DNA from 2 places in the Luteimonas yindakuii genome. Region 1 is predicted to be linked to the other one. Evidence: predicted binding sites of a transcription regulator. Region 1 holds the regulator's gene; the other holds the start of a gene.
The links. The regulator FliA, encoded in region 1, starts transcription of late flagellar genes. The targets are predictions, from matches to a motif close to TAAAGTTTNNCNNNCNNNGGCCGATAA.
Positions count from the first base shown of each region.

Region 1 (4,456 bases):
CAGGTGCAGGCATTCCTCCGGACTCAGGCGCGCCGCGGATTCGGCATCGATCAGGCCCTTTTCCCGCGCCTTGCTGCGCAGGCGTTCCGGGTCGATGCCGGCACCGTCGTCCTGCACCTCGATGCCGACGTAATCGCCCTGCTGCTGGGCGATCAGCCGCACCCGGCCGGCGCGCGACTTGCCGGTGGCCTCGCGCAGGGCAGGGGCTTCGATGCCGTGGTCGATGGCATTGCGCACCAGGTGCACCAGCGGGTCGGCCAGCGCCTCGACGAGGTTGCGGTCGAGCTCGGTGTCGGCGCCGACCAGTTCGAGGTCCACTTCCTTGTCGAGCGCGCGGGCGACATCGCGGGCGAGCTTGGGAAAACGCGAGAACACCTTGCCGACCGGTTGCATGCGCGTATGCATGACCGCGCCCTGCAGGCGTGCGGTGGCGTTGTCGAGCGTGCTGACGGCGCGGTCGAGTTCCTCGTCGCGCAGCCGCGCACGCAGGGTCTTGAGGCGGTTGCGCGCCAGCACCAGTTCGCCGACGAGGTCGACGATCGCATCGAGGCGTCGCGTGTCCACGCGCACGGTGTGTTCGCGCTCGGCATTGGCCGATGCATTAGCCGGTTGCGGCGCGGCGGGCCTGGGCGGCACGGCGACGGGCGCCGGCGGCGGTCGCAGGGGTGCCGGCGTGGCCACGGCGGCAGGCACAGCCGCACCGGGAGGCGCCGAGCCATGCAGCTGGTCGAGCAGCGCCTCGAACTCGTCGTCGCTGATCGGTTCGCCACTGGCAACTGCACTGCCCGCGCCCGGTGCCGCATTGCCGTGCAACTGGTCGAGCAGCGCTTCGAATTCGTCGTCGCCGATCATCTCGCCGTTGGCGGCGGGGGCGAGCCCCGACGCCGTGGCGACCGGACCCAGCGAGAAACCATTGACCACCGCGGCCGGGGCGCGCGGGACGTCGCCGCCGTTCTCGATCGCGTCGACCATCGCCTGCAGCCAGTCCAGTGACTGTTGCGCCGCATCGAAATGGCGCGGCTCCAGCGTGGCGTGGCCACTGCGCGCGGCGCCCAGGGTCTCCTCGGCGGCGTGGCAGAGTTCCACCAGCGGGGTGACGCCGAGGAAGCCGGCGCCACCCTTCAGGGTATGGAACGCGCGGAACACCGCGTTCAACTGTTCGCGGTCGCCCGGCGTCTGCTCCAGCGCGACCAGCTGCCCGCCGAGGTCGTCGAGCAGCTCGCGTGCTTCGAGCACGAAGTCGGCGGCGATTTCCGGCGAGGCGTTCACCGCGTCAGAGGCCCAGGTTCGACAGCAGGTCGTCGGCGTCGCTCTGGCCGACGGTGCCGGCATCCAGCCCGCGCACGGCCGGGCCATGGCCGCGTTCGTCGCAGGCCGGCTCGTCCTTCGGCGGCAGGCCGAGCTCGCCGAAGCCCTCGTGCACGCCACGCACGATCGAGGCGACGCGGCGGATGATCTGCCCGCCCAGGTCCTGGTGGCTCTGCGCCAGCGCCATCTCGCGCAGGTTGTCGCGCAGCGCTTCCACGGTACCGGCCTGGGTCTCGTCCAGCGGGCCGTCCTTGAGGCGCGCGACCAGCGCGCGGCTGTCGTCGATCAGGTCGAGCGTGCGGTGCGTGGCCTCTTCGGTCATCGCCACCACATGGTCGAGGCGCGCGCAGGCATCGTCGAGGTTGCCGCCGGACGGCGCCGGGGGCAGGGCATCGAGCGCCTGTTCGAGTTCGCGCGCGAGGCGGCCGAGGCCGTTGACCAGCGTATGCGTGCGCGATGCGGCGATCGCATCCACGTGCTGGCGCCAGGCGTCCTCGTCGCCGCGTTCGAGCGCGTCGAGTGCGTCCTGCAGCAGGCGTGCAACCGGGATGTCGTCGACCACCGGCGTGTTCAAGCACCGCCCCCGAGGCGTTCGAAGACCTTGTTGAGCTTCTCCTCGAGGGTCTGCGCGGTGAACGGCTTGATGATGTAGCCGTTCACCCCGTTCTGTGCCGCCTCGATGATCTGCTCGCGTTTGGCTTCCGCGGTCACCATCAGCACCGGCAGGGCGCGCAGCGCGGCGTCGGCGCGGATCGCGCGCAGCAGTTCGATGCCGGTCATGCCGGGCATGTTCCAGTCGGTGATCACCAGCTCGACCGCGTCCTGGCGCAACACCGCCAGCGCGCTGTGGCCGTCCTCGGCCTCGACGGTGTTGTTGAAGCCGAGGTCGGTCAGCAGGTTCTTGATGATCCGGCGCATCGTCGAGAAATCGTCGACGATCAGGACGCGCATGTTCTTGTTCAAAAGTGGGGCTCCAGTAAAACCGTAGGCATCAGTCGTCGTCGCCGATGCCGGTGTCCGCGAGTTCGAACGCGGTCAGGCGCCCGCGCAGCCGCACCACCGCCTGGCCATGGATCTGGCACACGCGTGATTCGCTGACGCCGAGCACCGCGCCGATCTCCTTGAGGTTGAGTTCCTGCTGGTAGTACAGCGACAGCACCAGCTGCTCGCGTTCCGGCAGCAGGCCGATCGCGGCGGCGAGTTCGCGGCCGAACTCGCCGCGCACCAGCGCGTCCTGCGGGGTCGGGCCGCCGCGCCGCGCGGGCTCGACCTCGCCATGGTCCTCGACATGCGAATCCAGGCTCAGCACCTGGCCGCGCGCGGCGTCCTCCAGCAGGCGCATGTAGTCGGCCAGCGGCAGCCCGAGTTTGTCGGCGACTTCCTGTGCGGCCGCGGCGCGGCCACTGGCCTGCTCGATCGCGCGGATCGCTGCAGCGGCTTCGCGTGCGCGGCGGTGCACGGAACGCGGCACCCAGTCGCCGCGGCGGATCTCGTCGATCATCGAACCGCGGATGCGGATCGAGGCATAGGTCTCGAACGACGCGCCCTGTTCGGCGTCATAGCTGCGCGAGGCCTCGAGCAGGCCGATCATGCCGGCCTGGACGAGGTCGTCGATCTCCACGCTGGCCGGCAGCCGCGCCGCCAGGTGATGGGCGATACGGCGCACCAGTTCGGCGTGCTGGACGATGGGATCGGGCGCGTTGCTGCGCTGGATGTCCTGGTAGTGGCGGGCGGCCATGCTCATGCCGGCACTCCCTGGCGCAGCATCCGCTCGACGAAGAACTCGACATGGCCGCGCGGCGCGGTCGGCGCCTGCCAGCGGGCGGTGCGGCGGGCGATCTCGGTCAGCGCACGCGCCGACGGGCTCGCCGGATAGGCGCGCACCACGGCCTGCTGGCGCTGCACCGACATCCGCAGCCACTCGCACTGCGGCACCGCGCCGAGATAGTTCAGCGACACGTCACCGATGAAGCGCTCGCACACGCGCGACAGTTTCTCGTACAGGCCGCGGCCTTCCTGCGGGCTGCGCACCATGTTGGCGACCACCTGTACCTGGCCGACGCCACGCTCGCGCGCGAGCACCTTGATCAGCGCATAGGCGTCGGTGATCGAGGCCGGCTCGTCGCAGACCACGACCAGCGTGTCCTGCGCGGCCTGGCAGAAGGTGAGCACCGAATCGGTGATCCCGGCAGCGGTATCGACCACCAGCATGTCGAGGTCGCGCTGCAGATCGTTGAAGACGTTGACCAGGCCTGCGTGTTCGGCGGGACGGAGTTCGGCCATGTGCCGGCGGCCGGAGGCGGCGGGGACGATCATCACCCCCGACGGGCCTTCCAGGATCACCTCGTCGAGGCTGCAGCGCCCGGCGACGAGGTCGGCCAGCGTGTGGCGCGGCGAGAGCCCCAGCAGCACGTCGACATTGGCCAGGCCGAGGTCGGCATCCAGCAGCAGCGTGCGCTTGCCGAGCTCCGATAGCGCGATCGCCAGGTTCGCCGACACGTTGGTCTTGCCCACGCCGCCCTTGCCACCGGTGACGGCGAGGGTGCGCACGGGCTGGAGTGCGGGCGGGACGGCGACGGACATCGGCGGCAGGGTCTCAGGCGACAGCATGGGTGTGCTCCGGGGCGGAATGCTCGGATGCCATGGGCTTATCGGCATCGCGGCGGAGATCTTCAAGGCGAAGCACCAGATGGGCGGCATTGGCCCGGCTCAGGTCTTCCGGGATGCGCTGGCCGTCGGTGGTCCAGGTCAGCGGCAGCTGGTGGTCGACCACCACCGACAGCGCGCTGCCGAGGCGGCTGGTCTCGTCGAGCTTGGTCAGCACCACGCCCTGCGGGCGCGCGTGCTCGAAGCGGCGCACCACTTCGTCGAGGTCGGCGAAGTGGGTGTTGGCCGGCAACACCAGCAACGTGCGGACCTGGCGCGCGGCGCGCAGCCAGTTGAGCTGGCCGGCCAGTGCGCGGTCGCGCTGGCTCAGGCCCGCGGTGTCCACCAGCACCAGCCGGTAGTCCTGCAGTTTCTGCAGCAGCTGCAGCAGGCTGGCCTCGCTGTCGGCCTCGTGCACGGCGATGCCGAGCTGGCGGCCGTAGCTGTGCAGCTGTTCGCGGCCACCGATGCGCGCGGTGTCGGTGGTCACCAGCGCGACGTC
Region 1 is NZ_CP039383.2:1,546,705-1,551,160, forward strand. Features, by position in the region: gene E5843_RS07075 (chemotaxis protein CheA) at 1-1,269, opposite strand, end outside; gene E5843_RS07080 (protein phosphatase CheZ) at 1,274-1,882, opposite strand; gene cheY (chemotaxis response regulator CheY) at 1,879-2,271, opposite strand; gene E5843_RS07090 (RNA polymerase sigma factor FliA) at 2,300-3,052, opposite strand; gene E5843_RS07095 (P-loop NTPase) at 3,049-3,918, opposite strand; gene flhF (flagellar biosynthesis GTPase FlhF) at 3,905-4,456, opposite strand, start outside.

Region 2 (4,456 bases), 170 kb from region 1:
TGTTCGCGCCGCGCGGGACCGGCATGGTCTGGGCGAACGCCGACAACTGGGCACGCCTGCGGCCGCTGATCCCGAGCTTCACCGACGTCGACCAGTACGTCGCCTGGGAGCGCCAGGCCGAGCCCGCGTCGCCGACCACCGCCGACCGCATAAGCCCCGGCGGCTTCCACGCCTACGAGCACCAGTGGGCGGCGGCCGCGGCGTTCCGCATGCACAAGCAGATGGGCCGCACGCGGGTGGCTGCGCGCATCCGCGAACTCAACGACCAGTGCAAGGCCGGGTTGGCCGCCAACCCGAAGGTGACATTGCATACGCCGATGTCCGGCGAGCTGTCGGCGGGACTGGTGTCGTTCGAGGTCGACGGGCTGTCGCCGGCGGAAGTGGTGAAGCAGCTGCTGGCGCGCAGGATCATCGCCAGCACCAGTCCCTACGCGATCACCTATGCGCGGTTGGCGCCGAGCCTGGTGAACACGCCTGAAGAAGTGGACCGCGCGGTGCGCGCGGTGCGGGAGATTTCGGGGTAGGCCAGACGGGCCAGCGGTGTTCTCTAGCTGGACGGCCGCACGCTGATGGCCGGCCGGCGATGCGGCACGGGCACGGGCGTCGCCCCGGCGCCGCGGGATGGGGTGGTGCCGCGGCCGCACCGGTTGCGGGATCCCGTTGGACGGTCATCCCGACAAGGACTCTCCCTGCCATGGCGTCCCTGCGTTTTCGCTGCCTGCTCCTCGCCGTGCTGTGCCTGCTGCTGCCGGCGTCGGTGGCGGCAGCACCCCGGCTCGTACGCGCCCACGACGTCGCCATCGCCTATACCGAAACCGGCAGCGGCCCGCCGCTGGTGCTCATCCACGGCTTCGGGGACTGCGGCAGCGCGTGGGAGCCGTTCACCGCCGAGCTCGGCAAGCACTACCGCGTGATCGCGATGGAGCTGCGCGGGCACGGCAGTTCGGCGGACTTCGAGGGGCCGTTCCTGTTCGAGGACTCGGCGCGCGACCTGCTGGCGCTGCTCGGGCACCTGGGCCTGGACCGGGTCAGGGCGATGGGCATCAGCGCCGGCGGCATGACCCTGCTGCATGCGGCCGTGCAGGCGCCCGGGCGGATCGAGGCCATGGCCGTCATCGGTGCGGCGCACTACTTCCCGGAACAGGCGCGCGAGATCATGCGCGGGACGCCGGGCAACCTCCCGCCGGAGGTGCGTGCGGGCTTCGAACGTTGCGCCACCCGGGGCGCGGCGCAGGTCGATGGGCTGCTGCAGCGTTTCCACGGCTTCAAGGACAACGACGACGACATCCGCCTGTCGCCGCGGGAGCTGGGCACGATCCAGGCGCGCACGCTGATCGTGCACGGCGACCGCGACGTGTTCTTCCCGGTGGACATCCCGCTCGAGGTCTACGCCGCGATCCCGGATGCGCAGCTGTGGATCGTGCCCGGCGGCGACCATGTGCCGATCTACGGGCACAACCAGGAGGCCTTCATGGACACGGTGCTCCGGTTCCTCGCCGGCACGGCGCCGTGACCGCAGCGGCTGTCCACGACGCCGTCGCGACCCGGGCTTCACGGATTCCCGGTGCAAATGGATCCTTCGACGGCCCATGGAGTCCTCATGAAAAGTGCGTTGGGCTTCATCGCCCGTGTCCTGGCGTGTGGCGGCCTTGTGCTGCTGGCGGCCTGCGCCACCCCCGGCGGTTACGGTGGATACGGCGGCCAGGGTGGCTATCCGCAGGACCGCGGCGGCTACGGGCAACCGGGCCCGGGGAATCGCGGCGCCTACGGCCGCGAGCTGCTGGGAACCGTGGACAGCCACGATCCCCGCACCGGCCGCATCCGTCTCGTTGTCGACGATCCGCGCAGCGGCCGCATGCAGGGCGCGGAGGTGCGTTACGACGATCGCACGCGGCTGTACTACCAGGGCCGCGAACTTGCCGTGGGCGGCCTGGAGCGCGGTGACGTCGTGCGGATCGACGCCACCCAGTCCGGCCCGGACCTGTGGGCGCGCACCATCGAGGTGGTACGCGACGTGCGTGATGGTGGCTACGGCGGCGACGCATACGGCCGCGACGATGGCTACGGCCGCAACGACGGCTATCGCAGCGATGGCTACGGCTACGGCAGCGAGCTGCATGGCTCGGTGGTGGGGGTCGATGTCCGGGCGGGCCTGATCCGCCTCGATGACGGCTACGGCACCGGCCGCGGTGGCGTGGAACTGGCCTATGACGGCCGCACCACGGTGGACTACCAGGGCCGCCGCTATCGCCCGGAAGACCTCGAGCGGGGCGACCGCGTGCGCGTGCAGGCGCGGCAGCTGCGCGGCAACCAGTGGCTGGCCGAGCGCATCATCGTCGAGCGGTCCGTGCGCTGATCGGCCCCACCTGCGAAAGGACGCGGGTCCTGCCCGTCCTTTTTCGTGTGCGCGCACGCAACGCCTCCAGCGTCGCTGTGCACTCAAGCCTCCGCCACCCCGGTCGATATCGTCCCGATGCCGCGCCCGCCGCGCGCCACGCCACGGATCTTCGTGCCATGCATTCCATCGACATGCTCTTCGCCTATGTGATCGGTGGCTTCGGGGCGTGGGCGGCTGCGTTGATGATGCTGGTCGCGGTGCAGGGTGACCGCCTGCATCGCGGCGTGCTGGCGCGCTGTGCGCTGGGTTTCGGGGTGGTCGGCGCCGGCATGGTGCTCAGCGGCGTGGTCGAGCGCGACGCGCGTTGGCCCATCCTCACGCTGGCAATGGCGGCCGTGGTGGGAACCCTGGTGATCTACCGCGCCTCGCGCCAGCTGGTGGGCGCGCCTGCGGTCGGTCGGCCGCGGCGGCTGTCCGAGATCGCGGCGTTGTGCCTGGCGCTGCTGCTGGCCTGGGCCGCAGGGCCACGCAGCTTTGCGCTCGCGTTCCATCTGTTGTGCCTGGCCGTCTCGCTGGGCATCACCTGGACGGTGCGTCGTGCGCTGGTGGCGCCGCGCAATGCGGCCGAGGCGGCGATGGCGGTCACGCTGCTGCTCTACGCCGGCAGCTGGGCCTACGCACTGCACGCGGCCGTTCGCTACCACGGAGCCGAGCACCGCCATCTGCTCTACGTCGAGCCACCCTGGCTGGCCGCCTATGGCGTGATGTATGCGCTGTTGCCGCTGCTGGTGGGCGCGCACGTGCTCAACCTCGCCAATGCACGCCTGGACCGGCGCCTGCGGCGGCAGGCCAGCACCGATGAACTCACCGGCCTGCTGACGCGTCGTGCATTGAACGAGCGTGCCGCGGCGTGGCAGGCCGACGTGCTCGAACACGAACGCCAGCCGGCAGTGCTGTTGCTGGACATCGACCATTTCAAGCCGATCAACGACAACCACGGCCACGAGCGCGGCGACGAGGTGCTGCGTGCGGTGTCCGGCCGCCTGCGCGGCACGCTGCGTGAGGGCACCCCACTGGCGCGCTGGGGCGGCGAGGAGTTCCTGGTGCTGCTGGATGCCGTGAGCCTGGACGAGGCCGGCGCCACCGCCGAACGCATGCGCGCGGCCGTGGGCGCAACACCGTTCGCCTTCGGCGACGCCCGCCTGCCGGTCACGATCAGCATCGGCGTGGCGCCATGGCCGGCCGGCGGCGTGTTCTCGCATGCGGTGCGCGAATCCGACGCCGCGATGTACACCGCCAAGCGCGAAGGCCGCGACCGGGTGCGGGTGGCCGGGGCGGAGTAGCGGCATCCCGTGGCCGATTCCTGCTACAGGCACCGCCGCGCTGCTTCGCCACCTCGGATGCACGCCACCTGTGCACGCTTCGGGATAGCCTCGATCCGGATATCGTCCTGAGTGAGCAGCCAATGCGCGTGTCCCTGTCCCATCCCGTTTCTCCACTGCTGCTGTCCCTCGCCATCGCGTTGGCCTGCGCGTCCTGCGCCACGTCGCGCGAGGCTCCGTCCACGGCTGGCGGCGATGTCGCCATCGAAGGCACCGTGGCGTCCATCGACACCCGGCCGTGGATGTACGACGGCAATGCGGTGATCGAGGTGGATGTCGACGGCCGCGGCCGCGTGGCGGTGCAGCTGCCGGCGCGCTGGAACCTCTGCCGGGCCGCGCCCGTGGACGTCGAGGCGCTCGCCGTGGGCATGCGGGTGCAGGCGGTGGGCGCGACCGGGGACGAGGAGCGGCTGACGGTGTGCAGCGATCCCGGGCACCGGTTGCAACCGTTGGAAGCGGCTGGCGATGCAACGCAGGGCGGTGACGGTTCGGCGATCGTGCTCGTGCCGCTGTCGGCGACCGGGATCGATGCGACCGTGCTGGCCGGTGAGCTTGCCTGCAGCTTCTCGGGCGAGGCGGGGCAGGCGCCGCTGCTGCTGGCGAGGGGTGATGTCGCGTCGAAGACGCCCGCGCGTGGCGTGGTGAAAGTCGGCGACTACGTGGAAGCGGTGGCGGCGCCCGGCGGCTTCGACGCCATGCTGCGCGGCGCGCGCTTCTCGGGCGCCGGCAAGACCAT
Region 2 is NZ_CP039383.2:1,378,819-1,383,274, forward strand. Features, by position in the region: gene E5843_RS06275 (aminotransferase class V-fold PLP-dependent enzyme) at 1-524, shown strand, start outside; gene E5843_RS06280 (alpha/beta fold hydrolase) at 695-1,513, shown strand; gene E5843_RS14225 (DUF5666 domain-containing protein) at 1,601-2,356, shown strand; gene E5843_RS06290 (GGDEF domain-containing protein) at 2,515-3,681, shown strand; gene E5843_RS14230 (hypothetical protein) at 3,804-4,456, shown strand, end outside.
Region 2: the regulator FliA is predicted to act here: its motif matches at 2,440-2,466, upstream of E5843_RS06290 (GGDEF domain-containing protein).